Corallococcus sp. EGB: one gene and its partner. The protein of the gene in region 1 interacts with the protein of each later gene in a pairwise test. Links are inferred from orthologs where the notes say so. Each region holds a gene or a part of one and is shown on either strand. Other genes may lie near its edges.

Evidence for each region.
Region 2: the proteins of secD (region 1) and pheT interact in binary tests that used the Escherichia coli proteins (3 or more experiments, as listed by UniProt). The link is inferred for Corallococcus sp. EGB from one-to-one orthologs.

What each region holds. Positions count from the first base shown.
Region 1 is NZ_CP079946.1:3,436,299-3,451,277, forward strand. Bases 9,712-12,684 are described here. They hold secD (protein translocase subunit SecD), read left to right. Parts: upstream 9,712-10,298; coding sequence 10,299-12,071; downstream 12,072-12,684. Other genes in these bases: tgt (tRNA guanosine(34) transglycosylase Tgt), read left to right, coding at 9,712-9,797; yajC (preprotein translocase subunit YajC), read left to right, coding at 9,949-10,299; secF (protein translocase subunit SecF), read left to right, coding at 12,102-12,684. Also shown: KYK13_RS14425 (serine/threonine-protein kinase), read left to right, coding at 1-1,915; KYK13_RS14430 (KamA family radical SAM protein), read left to right, coding at 2,032-3,402; KYK13_RS14435 (KamA family radical SAM protein), read left to right, coding at 3,402-4,637; KYK13_RS14440 (hypothetical protein), read right to left, coding at 4,671-5,258; KYK13_RS14445 (hypothetical protein), read right to left, coding at 5,321-5,656; KYK13_RS14450 (hypothetical protein), read right to left, coding at 5,695-6,243; KYK13_RS14455 (SpoIID/LytB domain-containing protein), read left to right, coding at 6,358-7,464; tRNA preQ1(34) S-adenosylmethionine ribosyltransferase-isomerase QueA, read left to right, coding at 7,516-8,604; more of tgt, read left to right, coding at 8,661-9,711; more of secF, read left to right, coding at 12,685-13,265; KYK13_RS14485 (outer membrane beta-barrel protein), read right to left, coding at 13,336-13,920; single-stranded-DNA-specific exonuclease RecJ, read left to right, coding at 14,091-14,979. UniProt on the Escherichia coli protein: Part of the Sec protein translocase complex. Interacts with the SecYEG preprotein conducting channel. SecDF uses the proton motive force (PMF) to complete protein translocation after the ATP-dependent function of SecA.
Region 2 is NZ_CP079946.1:5,281,311-5,296,330, reverse strand. The notes cover bases 1-3,014. They hold pheT (phenylalanine--tRNA ligase subunit beta), read left to right. Parts: upstream 1-307; coding sequence 308-2,722; downstream 2,723-3,014. Other genes in these bases: pheS (phenylalanine--tRNA ligase subunit alpha), read left to right, coding at 1-276. Also shown: KYK13_RS21800 (serine protease), read left to right, coding at 3,562-4,863; KYK13_RS21795 (hypothetical protein), read left to right, coding at 5,218-5,502; KYK13_RS21790 (LuxR C-terminal-related transcriptional regulator), read right to left, coding at 5,906-7,000; KYK13_RS21785 (DUF4091 domain-containing protein), read right to left, coding at 7,048-8,826; KYK13_RS21780 (CapA family protein), read right to left, coding at 8,953-10,098; KYK13_RS21775 (phosphoribosyltransferase family protein), read right to left, coding at 10,095-10,493; KYK13_RS21770 (FmdB family zinc ribbon protein), read right to left, coding at 10,536-10,712; KYK13_RS21765 (ABC transporter permease), read right to left, coding at 10,835-11,992; KYK13_RS21760 (FtsX-like permease family protein), read right to left, coding at 11,996-13,162; KYK13_RS21755 (ABC transporter ATP-binding protein), read right to left, coding at 13,159-13,854; KYK13_RS21750 (efflux RND transporter periplasmic adaptor subunit), read right to left, coding at 13,851-15,020.

The DNA of each region.
Region 1 (14,979 bases):
GTCCGGCTTCATGAAGGAGGCCTTCGCCGAGGACATGCTCCGCGAGGCGGAGAAGATGGAGCGCTATGCCTCCGTCGAGCGGCCGGATCAGATTGAGCACTCGGGGGTGACGGTTCCGCCTCCCACCCCGGCGCCCCGTCCGACCGCGCAGAAGAAGTCGCCTGCGGCGTCCTCGACCGGTTCGCCCGTGGGGCGCGCCTCCACCGCGCCCGCCCAGCCCGCGCCGGGCTACATCCCGCCGCCGTCCGCCGAGGAGCTGGCGGAGATGGATGGCGCCGCGGACAAGACGCAGATTGTCGACTCCACGCACACCTTCCGCGCGCCGGAGACTCGCATCGCGGACAGCAGCGTCGTCGTGGACGACAGCGTCACCGGCCGCACGGAGAACCCCATCGACAGGGCGGGGCACCACACCAGTGCCTCTCCCTTCGCGCAGGACGACAGCCCTCGCGGCAAGGGCAAGAGCGGCCCCAAGTCCCAGGTCATCATCGGCGACGAGGGCGGCGAGGCCTATGCGGGCGCGACCATGATCGGTCCGGCTCCGACAGCGCCTCCTGCGCGCTCCCGCGGTGGCTCGGCGGCCCCGGTGCTGGCGACCGAGGAAGAGGAGGAGACCACCGGCAACATCACCGTCCCGGTGGGCTCGCGCCACAACGGCCTGCGTGCGCAGGCGGCCGAGGAGGAAGACCCGGACGGCGCCTACGACGACCAGGGCGACGAGTACGACCGCGACGGCCAGGACCCGGACGATTACGGAGACGAGGGGCAGGAGGGCGAAGAGCCGCCCTACGACGACGAGGCCGATGGCCCGGCGCCCCTCCCGCAGAAGGCTCCCAAGATCGCGAAGCCGGCTCCGCCCGCCAGGGTGGACAAGCCCAAGGCGCCTGCCGGCCCGAAGAAGCCGCTGCCCAAGCCCGCCATCATCGGCATGGCCGCGGGCGCGGGCCTGTTGATCCTCGTCGCGGTGATCTTCGTGGTCCGTGGCTCGTCCACGGGCTCCGTGAACTTCGTCGCGCCCGTAGGCGCCTCCGTCCTCGTGGACGGTGAGGCCGTGAACGCGAACCAGGTCATCGAGCTGTCCGCGGGCATCCACAACGTGACAGCCTCGGCTCCGGGCTATCAGCCCGTGACGCAGCAGATTGAAGTCACCGCCGGTCAGGCTGCGGCCCCCATCCTCCTCAGCCTGAAGGCGGATGCGCCGCCTCCCAAGCAGCCAGAGCCCAAGGCTCCCCAGCCCGAGGAGCCGCCGCCCACGACGCCGCCGGTGGTGGACAACACGCCACCGCCCACGACGCCGGAGCCGCCCCAGGAGAAGCCCGCCGAGCCGCCCGCGCCGAAGACGTTCACCGCCCTGTTCGAAGGCCAGGAGGGCGCGGAGATCTCCGTCGACGGCAAGTCCCTGGGCAAGCTGCCCGGGGCGAAGCTCGGCGACCTGGTGATGGGCAAGAAGTACACGTTCACGGCGAAGCGTGCGGGCTTCAAGCCGTTCTCCGGTGACTTCACGTCCAACGGTGACGCCGAGGTGCGCGTCCCCGTGGACATGGTGGCCGAGGCCCCTCCGCCCGAGCCGAAGCCGAAGCCCGCGCCTCCGGAGCCCAAGCCCGCGCCTCCGGAGCCCAAGCCCAAGCCCGTGCCCGTGGCGCAGGCTCCGAAGCCGCCTCCGGAGCCCAAGCCCAAGCCCGCGGCCGCGGCGATGGGCAAGTTCGCCTGCAGCACCTTGCCGGCGGGCGCTCAAATCTGGGTGGATGGGAAGAACACGGGCCGTGTCACTCCCGTGCCGCTGGGCAACCCGCTGTCCCTGCCGGTGGGCAAGCGCAAGGTCGTCTTCAAGCTCAATGGGACGTCGACCAAGCCCCAGGTCGTGGTGGTCGAGGCAGAAGGTGTGGCCAAGCTCATCAACGTCAAGGTGGAATGAACAGACGCACTGCGCCACGGGGCATCTTGGGCCCCTGGCGATTGTTGAGCAGGGATGTCGGGGGGCAAGCTATGACGCCTCGCCCACGACGATCCTTACGTTGAGGTGATGTGTTCATGAGCACGACGTCTACTCGAGGCAAGCCCGACGCTGGCCCCGCGCAGCAGCCTTTCACCTATCCCCTTCGCAAGGAGTTCGTGGAGCCCGACTGGCGGCGCATCCCGGGCTACAAGGACGTCACCGCGGCGGAGTGGGAGAGCTCGGTGTGGCAGCGCAAGCACACCGTGAAGAACCTGCGCGAGCTGAAGGCCGCGCTCGGGCCGTTGCTGCCGGACGACCTGGCGGCGAGCATGGAACTGGACCAGAAGGAGCGGGCGACGATGTCCATCCTCGTCCCGCCCCAGATGCTCAACACCATGAACCTGGAGGACCTGTGGAACGACCCGGTCCGCAGGTACATGCTGCCGGCGATCGCCGACCGCCGCACGGACTGGCCCAACCACCCGCGCGCCAGCCGTGACAGCCTCCACGAGCAGGACATGTGGGTCGTCGAGGGCCTGACGCACCGCTATCCGACGAAGGTGCTGGCGGAGATGCTGCCCACGTGCCCGCAGTACTGCGGCCACTGCACGCGCATGGACCTGGTGGGCAACGACGTCCCGCAGGTGTCCAAGCACAAGTTCGGGACGGCGCAGAAGGAGCGCTACGAGCTGATGCTGGACTACCTGCGCCGCACGCCCACCGTGCGCGACGTGGTGGTGTCCGGCGGCGACATCGCGAACCTGCCCATCCAGGCGCTGGAGCCGTTCGTCAGCGCGCTGATGGACATCCCGAACATCCGCGACATCCGCCTGGCGTCCAAGGGGCTCATGGCGCTGCCGCAGCACTTCCTCCAGGACAACGTGCTGGCGGGGCTGGACCGGCTGGCGAAGAAGGCCGTGGAGCGCGGGGTGGACCTGGCGATGCACACGCACGTCAACCACGCGCAGCAGCTCACGCCGCTGGTGGGCAAGGCGGTGCGCAAGCTGCTCGACATGGGCTTCCGCGACGTGCGCAACCAGGGCGTGCTCTTGCGCGGCGTGAACGACAGCCCCAAGGCGCTGTTGGACCTGTGCTTCACGCTGCTCGACCACGCGAAGATCCTGCCGTACTACTTCTACATGTGCGACATGATCCCCAACAGCGAGCACTGGCGGCTGTCGGTGGCGCAGGCACAGAAGCTCCAGCACGACATCATGGGCTACATGCCGGGCTTCGCCACGCCGCGCATCGTCTGTGACGTGCCGTTCGTGGGGAAGCGCTGGGTGCACCAGGTGGCGGAGTACGACCGCGAGCGCGGCATCTCCTACTGGACCAAGAACTACCGCACGAGCGTGGAAGCGAACGACGCCGGCGCGCTTGAACGGAAGTACGAGTACTTCGATCCTATCGACACGCTGCCGGAGTCCGGCCAGGCGTGGTGGCGGGATCAGCCCAAGGCGGCGTGATGGATTCCTCCGCGGGCGCGATGGCGCCCCTGTCGTCTCCCCGTCCCTCGCTCAGTGCCGAGGGGCGGGCCCGGTTGTTCCCCTCCGCGACCGACGCGGAGTGGGCGGACTGGCGCTGGCAGCAGCGTCACTCGGTGCGCAACCTGGAGCAACTGGAGCGCTACGTGCGCCTGACCCCGGAGGAGCGCGCCGGGGTGCAGGAGACGTCCTCGCTGTTCCGCATTGGCATCAGCCCGTACTACCTGTCGCTCATCGATCCGGAGCACGCGTCGTGTCCGGTGCGCATGCAGTCCATTCCGGTGCGCGCGGAGGCGCGGGTGCGGCCCGGGGAGCTGGCGGATCCGCTGGGCGAGGACAAGACGCGCCCGGAGGAGTGCATCGTCCACAAGTATCCGGACCGGGTGCTGTTCCTGGCCATCGATACGTGCTCGGTCTACTGCCGCCACTGCACGCGGCGGCGCATCACCAAGGGCGGCGAGGCGGAGCTCACCAAGGACCAGATGCGCCGGGGCATCGACTACGTGCGCAGCCACCCCGAGGTGCGCGACGTGCTCATCTCCGGCGGCGATCCGTTCCTCTTGAGCGAGGAGCGGCTGGAGTCGCTGCTCGCGCCGCTGAGCGAGATTCCGCACGTGGAGATGATCCGCATCGGGACGCGGGTGCCCGTGGTGCTGCCCATGCGCGTCACGGACTCGCTGGCGCGCCTGCTGCGCCGCTACGCGCCCGTCTACGTCATCACCCACTTCAACCACCCGAAGGAAGTGACGCCGGAAGCGCGTGAGGCGTGCGAGCGGTTGGTGGACCACGGCGTGCCGGTGGAGAACCAGGCGGTGCTGATGCGGCAGCTCAACTCGGATGCGCGCATCATCAAGGAGCTGTCGCACGTGCTCCTGCGCAGCCGCGTGCGGCCGTACTACCTGCACCAGATGGATGTCGCGGAGGGCTGCGAGCACCTGCGTACGCCCATCGCCAAGGGACTGGAGATCCTCGAGCAGCTTCGCGGACACACCAGCGGGCTCGCGGTGCCGCACCTCGCGGTGGACCTGCCGGGTGGGGGAGGGAAGGTCACCCTCCAGCCCGACTACGTCGTCGAGCGGGGCGAGCGCGAGACGCTGTTCCGCAACTACAAGGGCGAGACGTACGCGTATCCGGAGCCGGAGGAGACCGACTGCTCCTGCCCCTATGATGAGGTGTGGCAGGCGCGGTCGCGAGAGCTCGGGTTCCGGGGCCGCTGATGGCCCCGGAGGTCGTCCGGTGCCGCGCCGGGGCTACTTGCCGCGGCGCGAGGACTTGGACGACTTCCGGCTGATGGACTTCTGCGGCGTGCCGGCGTTGCCGCCAATCTCCACGACCGGCGCCCCCGACGTGCTGTCCAGGTTGCTGTCGACGTCGACGGAGGGCTCCGCGCCATCCGTGGACTCCAGCTCCACGGGGTCCGCGTCGCTGAAGCCCTGCTGGATGTGGACCTCGCCGTCGCCCTTGCGCTTCTTCGCCTCGGCCTCCTTTTCGGCCTTCTCCTTGTCGTCGAGCCGCTTGGCTTCGTTGGCGGCGCGCTGGTTGTCGTCGGGCGTCATCCGGGCCGTGAAGGTGGCGTACTCCTTCGCGGAGACGCCGTGCTTCTCCAAGACCTTGGCGGCTTCCTTCTGCTGGTCGCGGATGGCCTGACCCCGCTCGGCGTTGCTCATCTCCGACGGCTTGCGGTTGCCGTGCTCGGCGTCCACCTTCGCCTGGGCCGCGGCCTCATCGCGCTGGATGGCCGCCACCTTCTCCGGCGTCAGGCCTTCCTCCTCCGCGAGGGCAGGGGTCGCCAGCACGAGTGACGAGGCAGCGAGCATCAACGAAAGACGGGGGGTCATGGGGAGGCTCCTCAATCCGCCCATCATAGACACGGAGTCCGAGCCGGCGCATGGCTGGTTCTTCAGGGCGTCTGACATCGCGTGCAGCCATCGCCCGCGCCCGCGCACTGCTCCCGGGCCCTGGCGCAGCGCGGCGGGAGGTCGTCCCGGTCCGACTGCTTCTCCACCAAGGCGCAGAACTCCTCCGCCGTGGTGCACGTCCTCGCGGAGACGGCGCATTGCTCCGCGCATGTCAGGTCATCGCCCTGCTCGCGGGCGCGCAGTTCGTCGAGGCGGGCCTCGAGCCCGTCGATGGCCGCGTCGTCGTCCCCGGCCACCCGGGTGTCCACGTGCTTCGCGCAGCCCGTCAGCGCGACTGCTGCGGTGAGGAGGGCCAGCCATGACCGGGTCGCTCGCATGGGCCTACCCATACGCGCCCCCTCGTGGCCGCGTCCAGTCAGCGGCGGTCGGGGGAGAGCATGCGGCGCTCGGGGCGGGGTTCCGGCTCCGGGGGGCGGTTCCAGTAGAGCCAGGCCGTCAGCGCCAGGAGCGCGGCCACGGCCAGCCTCCGCAGCCATTCCTCCCGCGCCCGGGTGGGTGAGTCCGCGTCGGCCTGCGCGGCGCGGTCCAGCGCGGCCTCCACTTCAGGCCCCACCTCCCGCACCCGCCGGCACAGCGAGGCCACGGGGGCGAGCGCCACGGGCACGGGCGCGGTGTCCTTCTCCATGGCCATGGCCAGCATCCGCTCCCAGGCGCTGGCCTCCTCCGGGCTCTCGGGCGGCCTCGCGGGCTGGCCCAGCTGACGGGCCAGGGCCACCGCCGAGCGGAGCAGGAGCACCGAGAAGGCGTCGTTCGAAATCCCGTACCAGGCCGCGGACTCCGACTGCGGACGGCGCTCCACGAGCCGGCGGACCAGCACGGCCGCCGTGCGGGGCTCCAGCGCGCGGAGGGCCTCGGCGAGGGCGTCGGGGGACAGGCGGGCGGCGTCGGGGACGGAGGCGGTCACTGGGGCCCATTCTGCGGCATCCGCACGGGGTTTTCGCGGGCGGCGCCAGGGGCCATGGCCGGCCGCCCGGCCGATTTCTTGAGGCGGATCGCCTGGCCCCTAGACTGTTGGACCATGTTGCAACGTGTGGCACTGCTGCTGCTCCTGCTCGCGTCGCCGCGGGCGTTCGCCGTGGAGACGATGCGCATTGCCATGGACGACCCCGGCGACGAGGTCCGCGTGAGCGGCCGGGGCCTGGGCTTCGGCCCCGACACCGAGGACGGGAGCTATGTCGCCGTCCCTTCCGGACAGGCCACCGTGCGCCGCCACAACGGCAAGCTGGAGGTCAACGGCGCGCCGGTGATGGGGGACGCCATCCGCTTCCGGGGCGGCATGGAGGCCCGCGACGCGGGCGGCCCCGGCAACGAACCCCTCAAGGCGGGCAGCGCGCAGGTGCGCGGCGACGTCGTCGTGCGCCTCTTCAAGAACAGCCTCCAGCTCATCAACGTCATCCCCCTGGAGGACTACCTGGCGGCGGTGCTCGGCAGCGAGATGCCCGTGTCCTTCCCGCTGGAGGCCCTCAAGGCCCAGGCCGTGGCCGCGCGGACGTACGCGCTGCAGAAGAAGCTGGAGGCCTATGGCGCCGCGTTCCACATGGGCAGCAGCGTGCTCCACCAGGTGTACGGCGGCGTGAACCGCGAGGACGCCAAGACGCGCGCCGCCGTGGAGGCCACCCGGGGCGAGGTGCTCACGTACGACCTGTCCCCCATCGAGGCGTACTTCCATGCCTCGTGCGGCGGGCGCACCGAGTCCGGCCAGGACGCGCTCCAGCGGAGCCTGCCGTACCTGCAGCCCGTCGACTGCCCCTGCGGCAAGCTGCCCGCCAGCCGCTGGTCCGCGACCCTCTCCGAGGCGGAGCTGCGGGGGGCGCTGAAGTCCTCGCCAGGCGGCATGCGCGTCACCGGCCGCACGCCCACGCACCGGGTGACCCGCGTGACGCTGGCGGATGGCACCGTGGTGGACGGTGTGACGTTCCGCCGCAAGCTGGGCTACACGCGCCTCAAGAGCCTGGACTTCGACGTGGAAGCCTCCGGCAGGAACTACGTGTTCACCGGACGTGGCTTCGGCCACGGGGCGGGGCTGTGCCAGTGGGGCGCCAAGGCCTTCGCCGACCAGGGCAAGACCTACCGGGAAATCCTCTCCCACTACTACCCCGGTGCCGAGTTCCAGCAGCTCTACTGACGGCCTCTCCGGTTCCGCGAGGGCGCGGGGGCTGCTACAAGCGCCAACCCCGTGTCGTCCCTCCTCTCCGACTACGATTTCGAGCTCCCCGAGGCGCAGATCGCCCAGGCCCCGCTGCCCCACCGGGACGCGTCGCGCCTGATGGTCGTCAGCCGCGCCACCGGCGCCTGGAGCCATCAGCACTTCACCGACCTCGTGGACCTGCTGCGCGAGGGCGACCTGCTCGTCCTCAACGACGCGCGCGTCATCCCCGCGCGCCTGCTGGGCCAGAAGACGGGCACCGGCGGCCGCGTGGAGCTGCTGGTGGTGCGTCCCGCCGCCTCGGCCACGCTCACCTCCGCGGCGCTCGGGGGCGCTCCGGAGTCGCTCGAGTGGGTCTGCCTGGGCCAGGCATCCAAGGGGCTCAAGCCCGGCCAGTCCGTCACCTTCGCCGGGGGACTGGCCGCGGACATCCTGGAGGCGCTGGGAGGAGGGGAGTACCGGGTGCGCTTCCACGCCGCGCCGGGCACCTCGCTCGCCAGCCTCCTGGACGCGGCGGGCCGCCTGCCCCTGCCTCCGTACATCACCCGCGAGCCCGAGGCCGCGGACGCCGAGCGCTACCAGACCGTGTACGCGCGCGCGTCCGGCGCCGTGGCCGCGCCCACCGCCGGCCTGCACTTCACGCAAGAGGTCTTCGCGAAGCTCGCGGCGAAGGGCGTGCAGCGCGCGGAGGTGACGCTCGACGTGGGGCCCGGCACCTTCCTCCCCGTCCGTGAAGAGGCGCTGGACAAGCACCACATGCACCCGGAGCGCTTCACCGTGCCCCAGGCCACCGCCGACGCCGTGAACGCCGCGAAGGCGCAAGGCCGCCGCGTGGTCGCCGTGGGCACCACCGTGGTGCGCACGCTGGAGTCCGCCACGGACCCGGACACGGGCAGGCTGCGCAGCGGCCCCGGTGAGACGACGATGTTCATCCGGCCCGGCTATGTCTTCCGTCAGGTGGATGTGCTCCTCACGAACTTCCACCTGCCGCGCTCCACGCTGGTGATGCTGGTGAGCGCGCTCCTGGGCCGGGAGCGGACGCTCGCCGCGTACCAGGAGGCCGTGCGCGCGGGCTACCGGTTCTTCAGTTACGGCGATGCCATGTTGGTGAAGGAGTGAGTGCCGTGGTCGACGAGCAGCGCAAGGAGAAGGGCGATACCCGCGTGCCCCCGGGGCTGGTGCGCTTCGAGCTGTTGCACGAGGACGCGAGCGGCACCAAGGCGCGCCGCGGACGGCTGCACACGCCGCACGGCCCCATTGAAACGCCCATCTTCATGCCCGTGGGCACGGTGGGCAGCGTCAAGGGCGTGGGCCCGGACGACCTGAAGAACCTGGACGCGCAGATCATCCTGGGCAACACGTACCACCTGATGCTGCGCCCCACGGACGCGCTCGTCGGAGAGATGGGCGGCCTGCACCGCTTCATCTCCTGGGACCGGCCCATGCTCACCGACAGCGGCGGCTTCCAGGTGTTCAGCCTGTCGGAGAAGCGGAAGATCACGGAGGAGGGCGCCGCCTTCCAGTCGCACCTGGATGGGTCGCGTCACTTCCTGTCGCCGGAGCGCTCCATCGAGATCCAGGAGACGCTGGGCGCGGACGTCATCATGGCGTTCGACGAGTGCCCGCCGTCCACCGAGGACCGCGCCTACCTGGAGAAGTCCCTGGCGCGCACCACGCGCTGGCTGCACCGGTGCGTGAAGGCGTGGGGCCGCGAGCGCTCGTCGCTCTTCGGCATCGTGCAGGGCGGCCTCCACGACGACCTGCGCAAGCGCCACGCGGAGGAGGTGTGCTCGGTGGACCTGCCCGGCTACGCGCTGGGCGGCTACTCCGTGGGCGAGGCCCCGGAGGCCATGCATGCGGGCGTGGCCTACTCCGCGCCGCTGCTGCCCCGGGACAAGCCGCGCTACCTCATGGGCGTGGGCACGCCGCTGGACCTGGTGACGTGCGTGGAGCACGGCGTGGACATGTTCGACTGCGTGCTGCCCACGCGGTGCGCTCGCAACGGCCTGCTCTTCACCTCGGAGGGCAAGCTGGTCATCCGCAACGCGGCGTACGCCAAGGACCCCCGGCCAGTGGACCCGGCGTGCTCCTGCTACACCTGCCGCAACTTCAGCCGCTCCTACCTGCGGCACCTGTTCGCGGCGGGAGAAATCCTGGCGATGCGGCTCAACACGCTGCACAACCTGCACTACTTCCTGGACCTGATGGCCCAGGTGCGGCGCGCCATCGCCGAGGACCGCTTCGCCGCGTTCGCCCGGGACTTCCGGGCCAGAGCCCAGGCGCAGGAGGCCGAACGTAAAGGCGGCCGGTGAGCGGGCAACGGGTTTGCCGCGCTTCCGGCGTTCACTTGCTCACATGGGGCGCCCTTGCTAAGAGGCCACCCTTTCGGATGTTTTGACCCCACCCGTCCGCCGGGTCGGGGCCGCAATCCCGAGTCCATCCCTTCCAACGACGAGGCAGTACGTGGCTGACAGTTTCCTGATTCTCGCGCAGGCCGGGGCGAACTCCCCCCTGGGGGTCTTCGGCTTCCTCGCCATGTTGGTGGCCATCATGTACTTCGTGATGATCCGCCCCCAGCAAAAGCAGATCAAAGAGCACCGCAACCTGCTCGCGGGACTGAAGAAGGGCGATGACGTCATGACGTCCGGCGGCATCCTCGGGCGCATCCACCAGGTGGACGACTCCACCGTGACGCTGGAAGTCGCAAGCGGGGTGCGCGTGCGCGTGCTCAAGTCGGCTGTCACTGCGAAGGGGACCATTCCGGTGGCGGGAGCCCCGGCGGCGACCCCCGCTGAGAAGAAGGAGGAGAAGTAATGGACCGCGGCTGGTGGTGGAAGTTCGGAATGATCGTCGCGGTGACGCTGGGAACGATCTGGTTCCTCGTCCCGACGTACTACTCGCTGGTGGTCCTGGATCGCAGCGAGCGCAACAACATCGCCGTGCTGGAGCAGCGGCTGCCCAAGTGGGCGCCCCCCGCGAAGTACCGCCTCAACCTGGGGCTGGACCTGCAGGGCGGCATCCACATGGTGATGCGGGTGGACACCAAGACGGCCCTGCAGAAGCGCACCGAGCGCCGCGGCCAGCAGATTGCCACCTACATCAATGACAAGAAGCTGGGTGAGGTGACCGCGGAGACGGATCCGGAGCGGCTGCAGCTGGTGCTGACCGCGAAGGACCCGGCGACCATGGACGCCATCCAGAAGGAGGTGCTCGCCACCTTCACCGACTTCACCCTGGAGTCCCGCAACGGCGGCACGCTGGTGCTCAAGCCGGACGAGAGCCAGGTGAACCGCTTCCGCGACGAGGCCGTGGACCAGGCCATGCTTGTCATCCGCCGCCGCATCGACAAGTGGGGCGTGGCGGAAGTGGACGTGCGCAAGCTGGGCACGGACTCCATCCAGATTTCGCTCCCCGGCCGCAGCAACCCGGAGCAGGCCAAGGAGCTGGTGGGCACCACCGCGCAGCTGGAGTTCCGCATGGTGGACGACACCAACCCGCAGGTGTTCGCGCAGATGTTCCAGCAGCACCCGCCCCCGGCGGACAGCAAGATCACCCTGGTGGAGGACGAGGGCTTCCCGCAGCTGTCCTCGCCCAACCGCGAGGCCCTGCTGGCGTACACGAAGGACAAGACGCCCCCGGGCCGCGACGTCGTCACCGAGTGCGTGGCGAACCCGGTGAAGAAGAACGACTGCATCGCGTACCGCAGCTACCTGCTGGACAAGAACGTCCCGCTCACGGGTGAGAGCCTGGCGGGCGCGGACGCGTCCGTGAGCCAGATGAACGAGCCGGAGGTGAACATCGCCTTCGACCCGGCCGGTGCGCGCGAGTTCGAGAAGCTCACCGAGGCCGCCGTGGGCCGCCGCATGGCCATCGTGCTGGACGACAACGTGCACACCGCGCCGCGCATCAACGAGAAGATCGGCGGCGGGCGCGCGCGCATCACCATGGGCCGCGCCAGCGGGCGCAGCTTCGAGGAGTGGCTGGGCGAGGCGCAGACGCTGGCGCTGGTGCTGAAGGCGGGCGCGCTGCCCGCGCCGGTGACGGTGGGCGAAATCCGCCAGGTGGGCGCGACGCTGGGCGACGAGCTCATCAAGAAGGGCAGCCTGGCCGCGCTGGTGGGCCTGGCGCTCGTCGTCGTCTTCATGGCGGTGTACTACCGCAAGTCCGGCCTCATCGCGGACGTGGCGCTGCTGCTCAACGGTCTGCTCATCCTGGCCGGCCTGGCGTTCTTCAACGCCACGCTGACCCTGCCGGGCATCGCGGGCTTCGTGCTCACGCTGGGCATCGCGGTGGACGCGAACGTGCTCATCAACGAGCGCATCCGCGAGGAGCTGTCGCACGGCAAGTCCGCGCGCGCGGCGGTGGACCAGGGCTACGACCGCGCCTTCTGGACCATCTTCGACGCGCACGTGACGACGCTCATCGCGGGCTTCATCCTGTTCTTCACGGGAACGGGCCCCATCCGCGGCTTCGCCACCACGCTCATCGTGGGTCTGCTCGCGTCGCTGTTCACGTCCATCGTGGTGACGCGCGTCATCACGACCTACTTCGTCCACGGCCGCAACGCGCAGTCGGTGTCCGTCTAACGGGCCTCCAGCGCCTTCGGGAAATCCGCCATGCAGATTCTCAAGCACAAGACGCACATCGACTTCATTGGGAAGCGCAAGCCGGCGCTCTTCATCTCCACGCTGGTCAACCTGGCCATCATCGTCGGCATCGCCGCGGTGGGCTTCAACTTCGGCGTGGACTTCGCCGGCGGCACGGTGGTGGAGCTGAAGTACAACACGCCCACCACCGCGGAGCAGGTCCGTGAGAAGGCCCAGGCCGGCGGTCTGCACGACGTCAGCGTCCAGGGCGTGGGCGCGGCCGAGGAGAACTCATTCCTCCTGCGCATGGGCGGCGTCACGCAGCTCACGGAAGAGAACGCCGAGCACGCGAAGGCGGCCATCCAGGGCCTGGGCGAGACGCGCAACGTCTACGCCGACATGGCCAACGGCATCGTGAACTTCCGCTCCTCCCAGCCCATGAACGCGCAGGCGGTGAAGAAGGCCGTCGAGGCGGCGGGCATTGGCGTGCAGGAGGTGCGTGACCTGGGCGCGAACCAGGGCGGCACCGGCTACGACTACCAGGTCGTCGCGAGCGGCATGGCGGACAAGGTGTTCTCCGCGCTGAGCGCCGGCCTGGACAAGCCCAACTTCGAGCAGCGCCGCGTGGACTACGTGGGGCCGCAGGTGGGCAAGCAGCTGCGCAACCGCGGCATCATGGCGCTGCTGTACTCGATGGTCGCCATCCTCATCTACGTGGCGTTCCGCTTCGACTTCAAGTTCGGCCCGGGCGCGCTGCTCTCCATGGTCCACGACGTCATCATGGTGGCGGGCTACTACCTGGTGAGCCGGCGCGAGTTCAACCTCACGTCCATCGCGGCGCTGCTCACCATCGTGGGCTACTCGGTGAACGACACCATCGTCATCTACGACCGCATCCGCGAGGACATGGCGAAGTACAAGGGCAAGCCGCTGCCGGAGATCATCAACATCGCCGTCAACGACACGCTGGGCCGCACCATCCTCACCTCCGGCGTGACGGCGCTGTCGCTCATCGGTCTGCTCATCTTCGGCGTGGGCGAGATCTTCGACTTCGCCATGGCGATGCTGGTGGGCATCCTGGTGGGCACGTACTCGTCCGTGTACATCGCCAGCCCGCTGGTCATCTGGCTGGACGAGCGCGCGCACGCCCGCGAGGGGCACCACGGCGCCAAGCAGGAGCCGAAGGCGGCCTGAGCGCTGTCTGATGGCTTGAAGTGACGAGGGCCCTCCTTCCCGTCGGGGAAGCGAGGGCCCTTCGCTTTCGTCAGAAGCGCGCCCCCAGCGTGAGTGACGCGTCCATCAGTCCTCCGCCGTGGTCGTCCGTGGAGGTGACGTTCGCGAAGTCCTGGTCGATGAGGACGCGGTATGTGCCGCGCACGCCCGCGGTGAGGCCGCCGGTGTTGAACTCCAGGCCCACCGCGAGCGGCACCTCCTCCATCAGGTCGCTGTCGTAGAGCCCCGCGCTCGCGCCGCGCACGTCCACGTAGGACAGGCCCAGGCCCACGCCCGCGAAGGGGCGCACCGCGGTGAGGAAGGGCGGCGACACCTTCACCAGCGCGCTGCCGCCGTTGCGCACCAGCGAGGGCCCGTCGAAGAGGCGGCCGTCGCTCACCTTGTTCCGCGAGCCCTCGTAGCCGACCTCGAAGCCGAGGAAGGTGGTGGGCTGGAGGTTGAGCGTCAGGCCCCACAGCGGGCCGGTGTTGGCCAGGTCCCCCAGGTCGCCCGTGTAGTCGCCGATGCCTCCGCGCAGGAAGACGTTCACGTCCCCCTGCTTCTTCTGCGCGAGCGCGGGCTGCGCGCACAACACGACGGCCGTCAGGGCGCCGCCCTGGAGAAACGTGCGAAACATGCGGACCTCCCTGTCCACGAGTACGCACCCAAGCTGGGCACCGCATACCCGCCGTGCAGGTCGGTGGCGGGGAGGCAGCCGAGCGTACGTCTGAACGTGCGTGCAGGAGGTCGGTGTGAGTGGGCGGGTTGGACTGCCTTGGTCGGACGTCTGAGGTACTGTGCTTCGTCATGCGGTGGTTGCTTCCAGATGTCGTCGAGCAGGAGGTCGGGTCGCTCGCGGGTGAGCTGTCGCTTCACCCGTTGGCGGCGAGGGTGTTGCTCCACCGTGGCTACCGCACGCCGGAGGCGGCGTCGGCCTTCCTGTCGGACCGGCTGGCGGACCTGCCGGACCCGTTCCGGATGAAGGGCATGCACGCGGCGGTGGAGCGGGTGCTGCGCGCCGTGCGGCTCAAGGAGAAGGTGACGCTCTACGGGGACTACGACGTGGACGGCGTGTCCTCCACGTCGCTCATGTACCTGTTCCTCAAGGAGCTGGGCGCGACGCCCGCCACGTACATCCCGCACCGGCTGGACGAGGGCTACGGCCTCAACCTGGGCGCGGTGGAGCGCATCGCGCAGGACGGCACGCGCCTGCTGGTGACGCTGGACTGCGGCATCACCTCCGTGGCGGAGATTGCCCGCGCGAAGGAGATGGGCCTGGACGTCGTGGTGGTGGACCACCACACGGTGCCGCCCACGCTGCCGCCCGCCACCGCGGTGCTCAACCCGCACCAGCCCGGCTGCGAATACCCCACCAAGGTGCTGTGCGCCGCGGGCGTGGCCTTCAACCTGTGCATGGGCCTGCGCAAGCGGCTGCGCGACGACGGCTTCTTCGCCACGCGCAAGGAGCCCAACCTCAAGGCGCTGATGGACCTGGTGGCGCTGGCCACCGTGGCGGACGTGGTGCCGCTCACCGGCGCCAACCGCATCCTGGTGGCGCACGGCCTCCAGGAGCTGTCCCAGGGCCGCCGCCCCGGCATCCGCGCGCTGAAGGAGGTGGCCGGCATGGAGCCGGACGCCGCCGTCACCGCCGGTCAGGTGGGCTTCCGCCTGGGGCCCCGCATCAACGCCGCGGGCC
Region 2 (15,020 bases), 1.8 Mb from region 1 along the record:
TTCTTCCCCTTCACGGAGCCCTCCGCGGAGGTGGACGTCACCTGTGCGTCGTGCGGCGGCAAGGGCTGCCGCGTGTGCAAGCAGACCGGGTGGCTGGAGGTGCTGGGCAGCGGCATGGTGCACCCGAACGTCTTCACCGCCGCGGGCTACGACCCGAAGGAGGTGACGGGCTACGCGTTCGGCATGGGCGTGGAGCGCCTGGCGATGCTGCGCTACGGCGTCGACGACCTGCGGATGATGTTCGAGAACGACTCCCGCTTCCTCGCGCAGTTCTGATTCCGGCCCACCAGGCAAGAGGACAAACCCTGTGAAGATTTCTGTGAAGTGGCTGGGTGATTACGTCGCGCTGCCGCCGTCCGTGGACGAGCTGGCGCGCAAGCTGACCGCGGCGGGGCTGGAGATCGAGGGCGTGGAGCGCCCCGGCGAAGGCCTGCGCGGCGTGGTGGTGGCGCAGATCCGCGAGTCGGTGCAGCACCCCAACGCGGACAAGCTGTCCGTCACGCAGGTGGACATCGGCGGCTCCGCGCTGTTCCAGGTGGTGTGCGGCGCGAAGAACTTCAAGGTCGGCGACAAGGTGCCGCTGGCCACGGTGGGCGCGAAGCTGCCCAACGGCATGGAGATCAAGCAGGCCGCGCTGAGGGGCGTGGACAGCTTCGGCATGCTCTGCTCCGCGAAGGAGCTGGGCATCACGGAGGACTCGTCCGGGCTGCTGATCCTCCCCGCGGACACGAAGCTGGGCGTCCCCATCGCGGAGGCCCTGGGGCTGGATGACTCGGTGCTGGAGGTGAACGTCACCCCGAACCGGCCGGACGCGCTCAGCCACCTGGGCATCGCGCGCGAGGTGGGCGTGGTGACGGGCGCGCAGCTGAAGCCGCCGCAGCCCAAGCCCGTCGAGTCCGGCAAGGCCGTGGCCGAGCAGGTGAAGGTGCGCATCGACGCGAAGGAGCGCTGCTCGCGCTACGCGGCGCGGGTGGTGGAGGGCGTCACCGTCCAGCCGTCGCCGCAGTGGATGCAGGACCGGCTGAAGGCGTGCGGCGTGCGCGCCATCAACAACGTGGTGGACGTCACCAACTACGTGCTCCTGGAGTACGGCCAGCCGCTGCACGCGTTCGACCTGGAGAAGGTGGCGGGCCAGGAGATCATCGTCCGCACCGCGAAGCCGGGCGAGAAGCTGCGCACGCTGGACGACAAGGAGCGCACGCTGGACGCGGACGACCTGGTCATCGCGGACCGCGACCGGGCGCAGGCGCTGGCGGGCGTGATGGGCGGCGGCGACAGCGAAGTCACGCAGGGCACGAAGCGCATCGTCATCGAGTCCGCGCACTTCCACGGCTCCGGCGTGCGCCGGTCCGCGAAGCGCTACGCGCTGCACACGGAGGCGTCGCACCGCTTCGAGCGCGGGGCGGACCTGGACGCCGTGCTGCCGGCGTTGGACCGGGCCGCGCAGCTCATCGCGGAGCTGTCAGGCGGCACGGTGGCGCCGGGCCGCATCGACGTGCAGCCGGAGCCCCTGGCGCCGCGCCGGGCGACGCTGCGCTACGGCCGGGTGGAGAAGGTGCTGGGCGTGGCGGTGCCGGAGGCGGAGGTCCGGCGCATCCTGACGGCGCTGGGCTTCAAGTCCGTGGACGAGTCCCAGGGCCAGACGACGTACGAAGTGCCGAGGGCGCGAGTGGACGTGGAGCGCGAGGAGGACCTGATGGAGGAGGTCGCCCGCGTGTACGGCTACGACAACATCCCGGCGAAGCTGCCGCGAGGGCTGGAGACGCTGGCGCCCGAGCCGCCGACCATGGAGGCCGAGCGCCGGCTGCGCCATGCGCTGGGCGGGGTGGGGCTGTCCGAGGTGGTGAACTACTCGTTCGTGGCGCCCAGGTCGCTGGAGGTGTTGGGGGGGAAGGAGGCGCCCATCGCGCTCCTGAACCCGCTGAGCGTCGAGCAGTCGGTGATGCGCACGAGCCTCTTGCCGGGCCTCCTGGAGAACCTGTCGCGCAGCGTGCGGCACCAGGTGGAGGCGGTGGGGCTGTACGAGACGGGCCGCGCGTACTTCCGGGACCCCGAGGGCGGGCAGGGCATGCGCCCCGCGGCGCGCGAGGTGCCTCGGGTGGCGGGCCTGGTGTGGGGCCTGCGCGGCGGTGGCCGGACGTGGACGCAGAAGGACGCGCGCGTGGACTTCTATGACGCGAAGGGCGCGGTGGAGGCGCTGCTGCACGCGCTGCATGTGGAGGGCGTGGCCTTCACCCCGGCGGAGCCTCCGGCGTACCACCCGAGGAGCACGGCCCAGGTGGCGCTGAAGGACGGCACGGTGCTGGGCTACGTGGGCGAGGTGCACCCGCGCGTGACGAAGGCGCTGGGGCTGCCCGAGGGCGTGTTCGTGTTCGAGCTGGACACGGAGCCGCTGTACGCGGCGGCGCGGCTGGTGCCGCAAGCGGAGGGGCTGCCCAGGTACCCTGCGGTGCTGCGGGACCTGGCGGTGTTGGTGCCGCTGGAGCTGCGCAACGAGGAGGTGCGCCGGGTCATCCTGGAGGTGGGAGCGCCGCTGGTGGAGGACGCGCTGGTGTTCGACGTCTACACGGGCAAGCCCATCCCCGAGGGGAAGAAGAACCTGGCGTATGCCTTGAGGTATCGCTCGCCCGAGCGGACGCTGACCGACGCGGAGGTCACGGAGGCCCACCAGCGCATCATCGCGGAGGTGAACCAGCGGCTGGGGGCGGCACTGCGCGCCTGAATTCCTGAATGAAGTCAGGACGTTGACACGGTTCAGGGAAGGCTGACACCATGCCCCGCGTTCACCGGTCCATCACGGGTGCCAGAGGACTCGCATGACGAAAGCGGACATCATCGAGGGGGTCTACGAGAAGGTCGGCTTCTCCAAGAAGGAGTCGGCGGAGATCGTAGAGCTCGTCTTCGACACCGTGAAGGAGACGTTGGAGCGCGGGGACAAGATCAAGATCTCCGGGTTCGGAAACTTCCAGGTGCGCCAGAAGAAGGCGCGCGTGGGGCGCAACCCGCAGACGGGCAAGGAGATCGAGATCAGCGCCCGCCGGGTCCTGACCTTCCGGCCGAGCCAGGTGTTGAAGAGTGCCCTGAACGGCGAGGCGCCGCCGGAGAACCACGCGGAGATCGACGCGCAGGAGGAGGCGGCGGCGGACGCGGCGGAAGCCCGGGGCGAGGACTTCGACGAGGGAATGGAAGAGGGCGACGAGTAGGTTTTTTTCACCAGCGCCCCTCACCTCGCGCTTGACCCAAGAGAGCGGCGAGGGCATAAGGGCGCACCGTTTCACGACGGCGGTTCACGGGGCGTAGCGCAGCCTGGTAGCGCACTTGCTTGGGGTGCAAGTGGTCGCAGGTTCAAATCCTGTCGCCCCGACCAAATAGAGGCCCTGGAGTTCCCGGTGCAAGCCGGTGACTCCAGGGCCTTTGTTTTTCCGACAACACGGCTGATCAGCTTGTGAGCATCCATCCTGAGAGTCCCTGGAAAGCGGTGAGTACACGCTAGGTGCACGTTGCTGGAAGCACATGATTTGCGCGAGCATGCGCTCCTCACCCTCAAGGAGTGTTCAGCACATGCGAATCCCCCGGACTTCTGGCCGTAGGACGCTGCTTGGAACGCTGCTGTGGACCCTTTCCCTCGTGGCCTGCGGTCCGGCCCCCGAGGCCGAGCCTGCCGACAGTGCTCCCGTGGGCTCGGAGAAGCAGCCCGTCGTCTACGGCACTGACAACCGCACGGACGTGTACGCGCACGCGAACGCCACGCTGCGCGCCCGCGCTCAGCAGTCCACCGTCGCGCTGATGAGCCCTTCGGGCTTCAACGCGACCAACCCCAACAACGTCACCTTCAACGCGCCCACGCTGCGCTCCGCGTACAACCTCTGCACCTCCGAGCGCTTCCTGGACGACCTGACCCCGGCCTTCTGCTCCGGCACGCTCATCGACGATGACCTGGTGCTCACGGCGGGCCACTGCATCACCAGCGCGTCGGATTGCACCGGCACGCGCTTCGTCTTCAACTTCTACCGCACCGCCGCCGGCACCATGCAGACGGTGACGACCGCGGACATCTTCTCCTGCCAGGCGATTGTCGCGCGCCAGCAGGCCACGGTGGGCGGTCGCAACCTGGACTTCGCCGTCGTCCGGCTGGACCGGCCGGCCACCCCGCGCTTCACACCCGCCCCCATTCGCGCGGGCAACGCCGCGCTGCCTGTGGGCAGCAGCGTGACGGTCATCGGCTCGGGCAGCGGCATTCCCTTCAAGATCGACTCGGGCGGCTCGGTGCGTGATGCGCGCGCGGGCACGCTGGATTACTTCGTGGGCACCACGGACACGTTCGGCGGCAACTCGGGTTCGGGCGTGTATGAGAACGACGGCTACACGGTGGCCGGCATCCTGGTGCGCGGCGAGACCGACTACAAAGCCAACGGGAGCTGCAACGTCGTCAACACCTGCGCGGAGACGGGCTGCCGCGGCGAGGACATCACCTACGTCCGGCCGGCCATCGACGAGTACTGCGGCGTGGCGACCAGCACGCGCCTGTGCGCGGGCTACCCGCCGCCCCCGACGCCGGTGACGTTCACCTTCACCGCCACCAACACCAACAGCGCCAACCAGAACACCGTCAACCGGGACGTCACCCTGGCCGCCGGGCAGACCCTCAAGTTCGGCACCTGCACGGTGCCGGGCTCCTCCGGCACCGGTGACACGTACCTGCGCCTGTACAACGGCTCCACCCAGGTGACCTCGAACGACGACGCCTGCGGCACGCTGTCCTACGCGAGCTTCAAGGCCACGACGGCGGGCACCTATCAGATCCGCGCCGGCTGCTACTCCAGCGGGAGCTGCAGCGGCACGGTGGCCTACACCGTCCAGTAGCCCCCTGCAGGACCGAAGCGGGCGGTGGCATCCGTCACCGTCCGCGCCGGGCTCCTTCACTCGGGTCGCACGAGCGACGACGCTTAGAGTGACCGATGTCCCAGGCTCCCAGGCTCACGTGTCCCAAGGGGCGCGAGGTTCATGCGCTACGGGAGTGGACTGATGAAGCGAGCCGCGTGGAGCGTGATGTTTGGGGTGAGCTGCGCACTGCTGGGGGCCTGTCGCAAGGAGGAAGACATGGAGGACCCGGTTGCGGGCCCCTCCACGCTCGATGCGGGCCCAACCCGGTACGGCATCTGGGTACACATCCCCCTGGCAACGGACCCTTGCGGAGCCGTGACAGCAACAGCGTGGATGCCGTACGAGAACATCGGGCCTGTGCCGCTGGTCGTGGGGAACGGCGCCATCGAAGGGGTCATCCGCGACGTCCCCGTGTACCGGCAGCTTCCGGTCTACGTGACCGCGTACAACAGCGCCGGCTTGGGGGTCTACTCGGGCAACGGGAGCATCGACGTTGAAGCGAGTGGTCGTGGGGAGATCGCGAACCTCTTCACGTTCAGCAGCCCCCAGGACTGTCCGGCGGCGGGACCGGAGCGCATCTTGATCTATGGCTCTCTGCGGTCCGGTCCCATGCCGTGAAACGAGCACGCGGAGGCCGCCGACGCCCTCTACGCCACAGCGCTCCTCGGGTGTGCCGCAGTGGGGGACGCCTCCCCGGCGGTGCGCGTCTGCGCCGCGACGGCGAAGGGGCTGGCGACGAACGAGGCCGCGACCCGGGAGTCGAGCCAAGCGCTGGAGCACCGCGCCGCCCAGATGGACGACGGGTTCAAGGTGCGCCCGCCCCCGTTCATGATGCGCCCCCGCTTCTACGTGCTGGGGGCGCCTGCTCGAGCAGGTGAAGGACTTCGAGCGGCTCCTCCCGGTCGCCGTCAGGGCTGCCGTACCAGCGAAATGCCTGTGCGGATCGGCTCTCCGGCCCCTGACCGGCGGCGCGGGAGCTCCGAGGTGCTCCCTTCGGCTGGGGGCAGTCCGAGAGGCATGGTCAGACAGGAATGTTGAGGTGAGCGGCCTGGTAGAGCAGGTCCGCCCGGTTGTCGACCCCCAGTCTGGCGAAGATGTTCTTCACGTGGGTCTTCACGGTGTGATGGGAGCGCTTCAGCTCACCGGCGATCTGGTGATCGTTCCAGTTGCGGAGCATGCCCATCGCGACGGGGATCTCCTTGGGACGAAGCTTTCGCTTCATCTCTTCGGGGAGGGGAATGGAGCGCGGAATCTCTTCCAGCTTGAGGGCCCATTTCGAGGGCCCCTCGGGAGCGGACAGTTCCATGAACTGGACCTTGCGGTAGCGCTCCTCGTGGACACGGACCCAGGAGTCCTTGCCGAGCCGCTCATCCGGCGTCATGCGCATCAGGGCATCCAACTGCTCCTGGAGCGGCAGAGGAATGCCGGACGAGTGGAGGTCGGAGGGGTTGAACCATCGTTCCAGGAGGACAGCGGCATTCGGGGTGCGCATCACCTCGTGGTGAGGAGGCTCCACGACGAGGAGGGCGGCATTGGGACGGCGGTAGAGTTCTTCGAGAGTCCTGGCACGGATTTCCAGTTCCTCGAGGTCACAGTACCTGCTGACAGCGTCCGCCAGGTGCTCGGTGAGGCTCCCGAGAATGTCTGCGTTCCTGGCGGAGAAGGCGCGTGGCCGGTGTCTGTAGAGTGCGAGGGCAGCGACGCGGCCGGAGCGAGTGGGGAGGAGGACAGCCATGATGTGATCCAGGCGCGGTCCCAACTCCAGGCTGCGTTGGTGGATGAGGCTCCCCACGAACTCCTTGCGGGACATGAGCTGCGAATCGCGGACGACCCAGTGGGGCCGCTTGAAGATGGGGCCCCGGAAGGGGTCATGCTGAATCAGTTCGGCGTACTGCTCGAGAATGACGAGGCGATGGCCTGGAACGAGCCATTCAAAAACGGGTGAACGCGTGTCTGGCATGAGGCACAGCGCCACGGCGTCCGCCGGCACGACCTCAAGGAGATGCGGTCGGGTGGCCTCGAGTGCTTCACGGAGGGTCCGCGGTTTGTTGAAGGCTCGGATGGCCCTGTCCCTGATCGTGTACTCGGCGGTAGTGAGCTTCGGTAGACGGACCATTCACCCTCCTGGAGCAGGCCACCCCGTGGATTGTATGGGGTGACCTCTCATCCATAGCCACCGGCTGAAAATCCGTCCCTCACTCTCCAGAGGGATTGACGTTCGTGAGGTGTGGCCTGGCGCGGCGTGCCGCGGTCCCGGCACAACTGCAGGTAGCGCTTGATGAGCTGAAGCCGAGCCCGGTCGAAGGCCTCGCCGTCGTCGGGGACCGCCCAGGCGTGCGGGATGAGCTTCAGGGCCACGGCGCGCGCGTACGCCGGGTCGCCTGCGTCACTCACCAGCTTCAGCCATTCGTAGTCCTGCATGCCCTGCCGGATGAGCTTCATGCGCAGCGAAGGCAGGGGGATCTCGGTGGTGCCGCCGATGACCGAGGGCAGCCCCGGATAGAAGAGCGTGCCGTCACCATTGCCATTGAAGCGGAACTGCGTCGTCCACGCGGAGGAGAGCAGGCCCACCGTCTGGTAATACAGCTCGCCGCTCGCACCGTTGATGAAGTCCAGCCACTGCATGCCGCGCGCCTTGGCCGCCGAGCGGTCCACCATGTACGAGGGCCAGCCCTGGCCGGGGAGGTTCTCCGGTGGGGGCGGAGCCGCCGGATCACAGCCGTGGCTCATGCAGCTCTGGTACAGCCACAGCTCGCGGTCGGGCCGGGAGAGGAAGTCGTCGTATCTCGGGCGCTGGGACCCCTCGTAGGGCGGCTGGGTCCCGTCGATGTAGTTCACCAGCACGGTGATGATGTCGATGTCCTCCAACAGCCCGTGGGCCTCCAGGTCGGTGACGGTGCTGGTCAGCAGCGTGCGCAGGCGCGGAGCCACCGTGCGGGTGAGCCCGGCCCGGGCCGTCACCGCCTCCCAAGTGGCGCCGTAGGGCGGTTCATCCCCCACATAGTCGAACGAGCGCGACAGCCAGCCACGTGCTTGCGCTTCCGTCTGGAATTCCGACAGGGACGCACCGTTGCCAGGTCCCAGGTATTGCAAGGCCGTCATGCGCGCCCCGGGCAGGCGGTTGGGGGCGGAGCCATCAAGGAACGGCCCCCAGCGCTCGCTGAACGTGTCGTAGTCCGGCAGATCCCACGTGGGCAGGTCCACCTGTCGCGGAAAGCCGCTCGCCAGGGAGATGCGGTGCTCCAGCGCCATCCGGTGGAACCGCTTCAAGAGGCGCACCTGGGTGTCGACGGGACACACCGGATCCCCCGTGAAGGCGCGGCACACGTGGGGAGGCCAGAGCAGGAAGGCGCTGCGCAGCGAGGAGGTGCTCGGCAGGAGCGCATCCACCACCTGGAGGTCCACCTCCACGCGCGAAGTAAAGCCGTCCCCCTTCACCGATACGGCGCCACGGTAGTTGCCCGGACGGGAGTTGGGCGGCACGTGCACGTCCACCCAGACGGCGCGGGATTCGCCCGCGGGCACGTCGAAGGGAAAGGCCAGACGCTTCTCTCCCACCACCTCGTCCACATCCGGCACCAGGCCATCCGGCCATCGCCCAGGGAGCGTCCCTGGGGGCGTGGGCGTCGTGATGTCCAGGAGCGCTTCCCGGTAGAGCAGCAGGTCCCCACCGTGGATGCGCGACCGGTCACCGTGCAGCTCCGGCAGGACGGCGGTCACGCCCCGCAGGCCCGACGTGCCTCCGTGAAGCACCACCTGGAAGGACACGAATTCATTGCGCGCGGCGGTGAGTGAAACGGCCCCCTGGACTCGGGGAGGCGTTTCAGGACGCACCTTCACCATCGCGCTTTCACCCCAGACGGCCGCGCGTGACGGGTGCGCCCACACGGCCTGGCTTCCCAGCAACAACAAACAGAACATCTCCCATTTGATGTTTGGCATGGCATTGCAGCCTGAGTCCTGAGAGAGAGTGTGGCAATCCGTTGGCGCCCGTGCCGTGCGGCATCCGACACCGGCGGGCGTCCGGCCTGCCCGCAGGGACGGTAGCTGCGTGCGGAGGATGCAGCCTCACGCCCACTGGAGCACGAGGGCCCCGTCACCCCCCAGCTCCACCCGCGTCCGGGGCTCCAGGCGGCGTCCCTCGCGGTCCAAGACGCCGCACAGCCATTCAGCATCCCGCCGCGAGGCCCGGTGGGGTCGGAGCTGGCGCAGCTGCATGGGGATCATGCGCAGGCTGGCGAGCCTGCCACTCGCTGCGTCCACCGCCCCCAGGTACATCAAGGCCAGATCCGGCCGGAAGTCCTCGTGGCCGGTGATGCCTTCGTAGTCGTTCAGGAAGTCGCCGCAGCCATGGAGGATGAGCCGGCCGTGGTGGACTTCGATGCCGCGAGAGTGGTGCGAGGAGTGGCCATGGACGACGTCCACGCCGGCCTCATCGATGAGCGCGTGGGCGAAGTCCCGCTGCGCCCGTGGCACCGCGTAACCCCAGTTTCCGCCCCAGTGGATGGAGGCGATGACGACGTCGCCCTCGCGCCGAACGGACGCCACTCGCGAGCCCATGTGTCGCGCAGTGGCGGGGGACAGGTCTGGCAGCAGGTCCACACCCGGTCTGCCCCTCCCCGCCGCCCACGACGGCGGAATGCCGCTGCTGACGTCTCCGCAAGAGAACACCACGGCCCGCCGCCCGGCCCCAACCTCCAGGATGGCGGGTCGCTGGGCCTCCTCCAGGTCCTCACCCAGCCCCGCGGTGGCGATTCCCAGACGGCGGAGCGCGGCGAGCGTCTCCGTCAGCCCCGGGTAGCCCCAGTCCAGCACGTGGTTGTTCGCCAGCGTGCAGCAGCCGATTCGGGCCGCGGTGAGGCATTCGGCGTTCTCCGGGTGCATGCGGTAGTGGATGCCCTTGTCGGGCCACCACCGCTCGCTCGTGGTGATGCTCGTCTCCAGGTTGATGAGCCGTACGTCGGGCGCGGCGTGCTCCAACAAGGCGAGCGCTTCCCCCCAGATCTCACCGAAGCCCACGGGCTTGCGGATGGGGCCGTTGCGCTCCTCGGCGAGCGCGACATAGGCCCGGGCATCCCGCAGGTAGGACTCGTGGATGGCGGGCGGGGCGGGGTGGGGTAGCACCTGATCGATGCCCCTGCCGGTCATCACGTCGCCGCACAGGAAGAGGGAGAGGGCCCGTCCTGGCTCCAGGCCCTGATGGCCGGCGGTCATCCCGTCCCCTGGCCTTGCGGAGGCTCGGGGTTGGGGGCCCCGGTGAGGGGCCGCTCCTGCTCGAAGGTGCTCCGCGCCAGCGCCAGGAGCTTCACCACCTCCGCGTCGGGCACCTGGCAGAAGCCGACGTACCACTGGCCAATCGCAAACATCGACAGCGTGGAGAGTACGCACACGGCGTCATCCACCAGCGGCTTCAGCGGGGAGTCCGGAGCGCCCGGCTTGCGCACCACGCAGACGTCCAGGGGAGCGCCCAGCGCCGCCGCCACCTCGTAGGCGACAGGGACTCCGCCGCATGGCAGGCCCAGGACGAGCGTGTCCTTGCCCGTGTACCCGCGCTCGAGCAGCCTCCGCGCGAGCCGCCGGCCCGCATCCACACGGTCCTCGAAGGACATGGTAGGCCCCCTTCGAGCAGGAGGCGCGCGGCCGTGCGCGCCTCAGTAGGTGAGCGACTTCTTGGTGGTCACGGCATGGGCGGAGGAGATGCGCTTCTCCACCTCCTTCGGATCGTGGCCGCGCGGGCACTTGGGCGTTCGCTCGTCATGCTCCTTGATGGTCATGAGCTGGGTGAAGGGCTCCTGGCACGTGCGGCAAAAGAACTCGTAGACAGGCATGGCGCGATCCCCTCCGAAGGTGCGCGTGGCATTCGGAACAGGATGGGGTCCGCCGCCAGCCCATGACAGGTCACGAGGCGTCGTCCACCCGCCGGGACGCCGGCCGTGCACGGGTCCGGCCTTCAGGCGCGCAGCGCGTCCAGGATGGACAGGCGCGCGGCGCGCAGCGCTGGCAACAGCCCTCCGAGGATCCCCATCGCCGTGCCGAACAGGAGCGCGCCCAGCAGGATCGCGGGAGTGGGGGAGAAGCCGAAGCTCACCGCCGCGAACGTCTGGAAGTTGAGCGTGCGGATGTGGATCCACCGCGTGGCCAGTGCCCCCAGCGCGCCCAGCACACCGCCGGCCGCGCCCAGCATCGCGGACTCCACCACCACGCTGGCCAGCACGCTGCGCCGGCGGAAGCCCACCGCGCGCAGCATCCCCAGCTCCGCGACGCGCGTCGCCACCTGGGCGTACATGGTGATCATCGCCCCCAGTACCGCGCCCACGCTGAAGACGAGGGACACGAAGAGGCCCAGCACGCGGATGAAGGTGGCCAGCCCGCTGCCCTGATCCGCCCAGTACGCCGGCTCCGGTCTGGCCTCCAGCGTGAAGCGTGGGTTGGCCTCCACGCGCTTCACGAAGGCGTCCACCTCCACGGGGGAGCGCAGCCGTACCACCGCGGAGCTGAAGTCCTCGCGCCCGAAGGCCGCACCCAGCCGCAGGGCGTCCGCCCATACCTCGGATTCGAAGGCGCCGCCCCTCGCGGCGATGACGCCCACCACCGGCCAGCGCTGCCCGGCGAACGTCAGCGCTCCGCCCAGCCCGGCCTCCGGTGACGTGCCCACGAGCGAGCGGCCCAGCACCACTTCATTGGTGCCCGGCCGGGGCCTGCGCCCGGAGACGATTCGGACCTCCGGCCGCGCCGCGAAGCTCTCCGCGCTGATGCCTCGCGCCGTGGTGCTCATCGACCGCGCGCGCCCGCCGGGCAGTGTCAGCAGCGCCACCCGCTCGCCGGCAACCAGCGGCAGGCCGTCCGGCCCGGACGCCACCTGGGAGTCCGTGGAGAGGATGCGCACCGCTTCCTGCTCGATGCCGCTGACGAGCTCGCTGGTGGCCCCCTTGCGCAGCACGACGACATTGGACGGGTCTCCGCCAGAGGCCAGCGCGGACTCGATGCCGTGGGCCAGCATCAGCACCGAGGAGAAGACGAAGACGACGAGCCCCAGCCCCACCACCGTGAGGCCGGTGGACACCCGGCGCGCCCACAGGCTGCGCGCGTTGTAGAAGAGCGGCACCATGGCTCAGGCCACCTTCCGCAGGCCTTCCGCCACGGGCAGCCGCACCGCGCGCAGGGCGGGGCCCACGCCCGCCAGCAGGGACACCGCCACCGCCGCGAGCGCGGAGACCCAGAGCGTGTGCCCGCGCGTGAGGTGCTCCGGAAGCGTGCCCAGCCGCGCGGCGATGAGCTTCGCGAAGAGGCGGACCAGCACCGGCGCGGCCGTGACGCCCAGGGCCGCGGAGCACAGGCCGATGACGGCGGACTCGGCCATCACCAGCGCCACCACGGTGCGGGGACGGAAGCCCAGGGCGCGCAGGGTGGCGAGGTCGCGGGTGCGCTCGCGCACGCCCATGGCCAGCGTGTTGCCGATGACGAGCAGGATGATGAGCAGGACGACGCTGGACACCCCCTTCACCGCGGTGACGATGGCCGAGGTCATGGCCACGAAGCCCAGCTGGAAGGACTTCTCGCTCTCCGTCTTCGTCGGGAAGGGGCTGTTGTCGAAAAGGTGGTCGATGGCCGCCGCCACCTCGGCGGAGCGCGCCGGATCGTCCACGCGCACCGCGTAGATCCCCGCCTTGTCCTTCAGCGAGGGGGCCAGCCTGTCGCTCTCGTTGATGCAGCGGTAGCCGAACATCAGCGCCGCGGTGTTCACCCCGGGATGCGCACCCGTGTAGATGCCGCGCACGTTGAACGTCCAGTCACCGGGGTAGAACTGCCCCTTGAGCGTCACCCGGTCCCCCGGCTTCCAGCCGAAGCGCCGGGCCAGCGTCTCCCCCACGAGCGCGCCGCACGGATCGCCCCGGAACGCGGCGAGCTGCTGGGGCGGGGCGACGAACTCGGGGAAGACCTCCAGGAAGGTCTGGGGGTCGACGGAGAAGTTGGCGAAGAAGTCCTTCCGCGTGTCTCCCAGCGTGCCGCCGAAATACTCCTCGTGCGTGACGGCGGTGACGCCCGGCAGCGCGGCGATGCGCGCGGCGTAGGACAGGGGCAGCGGCTGGGTGAAGGACACCTTGTTCCGGACGATGAGCCGGTCCACCTGCGCGGCGCGCGCCTTGGAATAGAAGAGGTCGACGACGGTGCTCAGGAAGATGAAGGCCGTCACGCCCACCGCGCCCGCCAGGAGGGTCAGCGCCAGCCGCAGCGGGTTGCGCAGCAGGTTGCGACCCACGAAGCCCACGTAGCTCACTGAAGTACCCCCTTGTCCAGGTGGTGCACGCGGCCCGCGCGCTCGGCGGCGTGCGGGTCGTGCGTCACCATCACCAGCGTCTTGTGCAGGTCCCGGTGGAGTACGCCGAAGAGATCCAAGACGGCCTCCGCCGACCGGCGGTCCAGGTCCCCCGTGGGTTCGTCCGCGATGACGAGCTCCGGGTCGGAGACGATGGCGCGGGCAATGGCCACGCGCTGCTGCTCGCCGCCGGACATCTGCGGCGGACGGTGGCGCTCGCGGTGCGTCAGGCCGACGAGCTCCAGCGCCGCGGCCACGTGCCGGCGCCGCTCCCCACGCGTCAGCGGCGTGAGCAGCAGCGGCAGCTCCACGTTCTCCGCGGCGGTGAGCACGGGAATGAGGTTGTAGAGCTGGAAGACGAAGCCCACATGGGCGGCGCGCCAGTCGCTCAGCTCTCGGTCATCCAGCTCCGTCAGGTCCCGGCCGGCCACCTCGACGAGGCCGCTGCTGGGCCGGTCCAGCCCGGAGATGAGGTTGAGCAGCGTGGACTTGCCAGAGCCGGACGGGCCCATGAAGGCCTCGAAGGTGCCCGTGCGGATGGTCAGGTCCACCGCCGCCAGCACGGGCACCTCCACCGTGCCGCGCCGGTACGTCTTGGACACGCCCCGGAGGCGCACCAGGGGGGCCGGGGCTGGCCGCGCGTCCTGGCTCATCCGCCCCCTGTCTCCACCTTCACGCGCTGGCCGTCGCGCAGGCGCTTCGGAGCCGGGGCCGCCACCACCTGCGTCCCCGCGCGCGGCCCCCGCGCAAGCGACACCTCGTCTCCCACGCGCTCGCCCACGCGCACCGGTTGGCGTGTGAGCCGTCCGTCCTTCACCACCCAGACGGCGGCGCCCTTCGCGTCGCGCACCACCGCGCTGGCGGGCACGCGCGGGGACTGTCCCTGGAGGTCCAGCGCCCCAGGAGGCAGCGGCTGGCGCAGGAAGGATACCTTGGCGCCCATGTCCGGCAGTGCGCCCCGGGGGACGGATTGGAAGCGCACCAGCACCGTGGCGGTGGCCTTGGAGCGGTCGATGGCGGGGCGCACCGTGGCCACCTGGCCGGGGAAGGCCTGCCGCGGCAGCGCGTCCAGGAAGATGAGGGTGGGCTGGCCCGTGTGGATGCGCGAGAGCTGCTCCTCGCTGACCTCGGCTTCGACCTCCAGGGCGCGGAGATCCACCAGCTCGATGATGCCGCCCAGGTTGATGCCGGTGAGGGCCGCTGGCGCGAGCACCGCCCCCTCGTTCGCCAGCTTCCTCGCCACGGTGCCGTCGAACGGCGCGCGCACCACGGTGTGCGTGAGCTGGAGGCGGGCCGCATCTCGGGCCCGGCGGGCGACGGAGAGCTGCGCCCGGGCGAGGTTGAGGGCCTCCTCGGTGGCGCGCCCCGCGGTCTCCACGTCGAGGAGCTGGGCCCGGGACACGGCGCCCTGGCTGGCGAGGGTGCGCGTGCGCGCGGTGGTGCGCTCGGCGTTGAGGGTCTGGGCCTCGGAGGCGGCGAGCTGGGCCTCGGAGGCACGCACTCCAGCTTCAGCGCGGTCCAGCACCACGCGGGCGTCCCGGTCATCCAGCCGGGCAATCACCTGGCCCTGTCGCACGGCCTCGCCCTCCTCCACGGCGACCTTCACGAGCTGGCCCGCGATCAACGGTGCGATGACCGAGCGGCGCCGCGAGTCGACGTACCCGGAGGCGGACAGCTCCGTCTGCTGCTCGCCTGGAAGCGGCTCGCGCACCTCGGCCACCCGCACGGTGGGCGCGCGCCGTGCCACCGCGACCGCCGCCAGGACGAGCACCGCGAGGAGGGCCGCGGCGGGGAGCAGCCAGCGCCGCCTGCGCCGGTG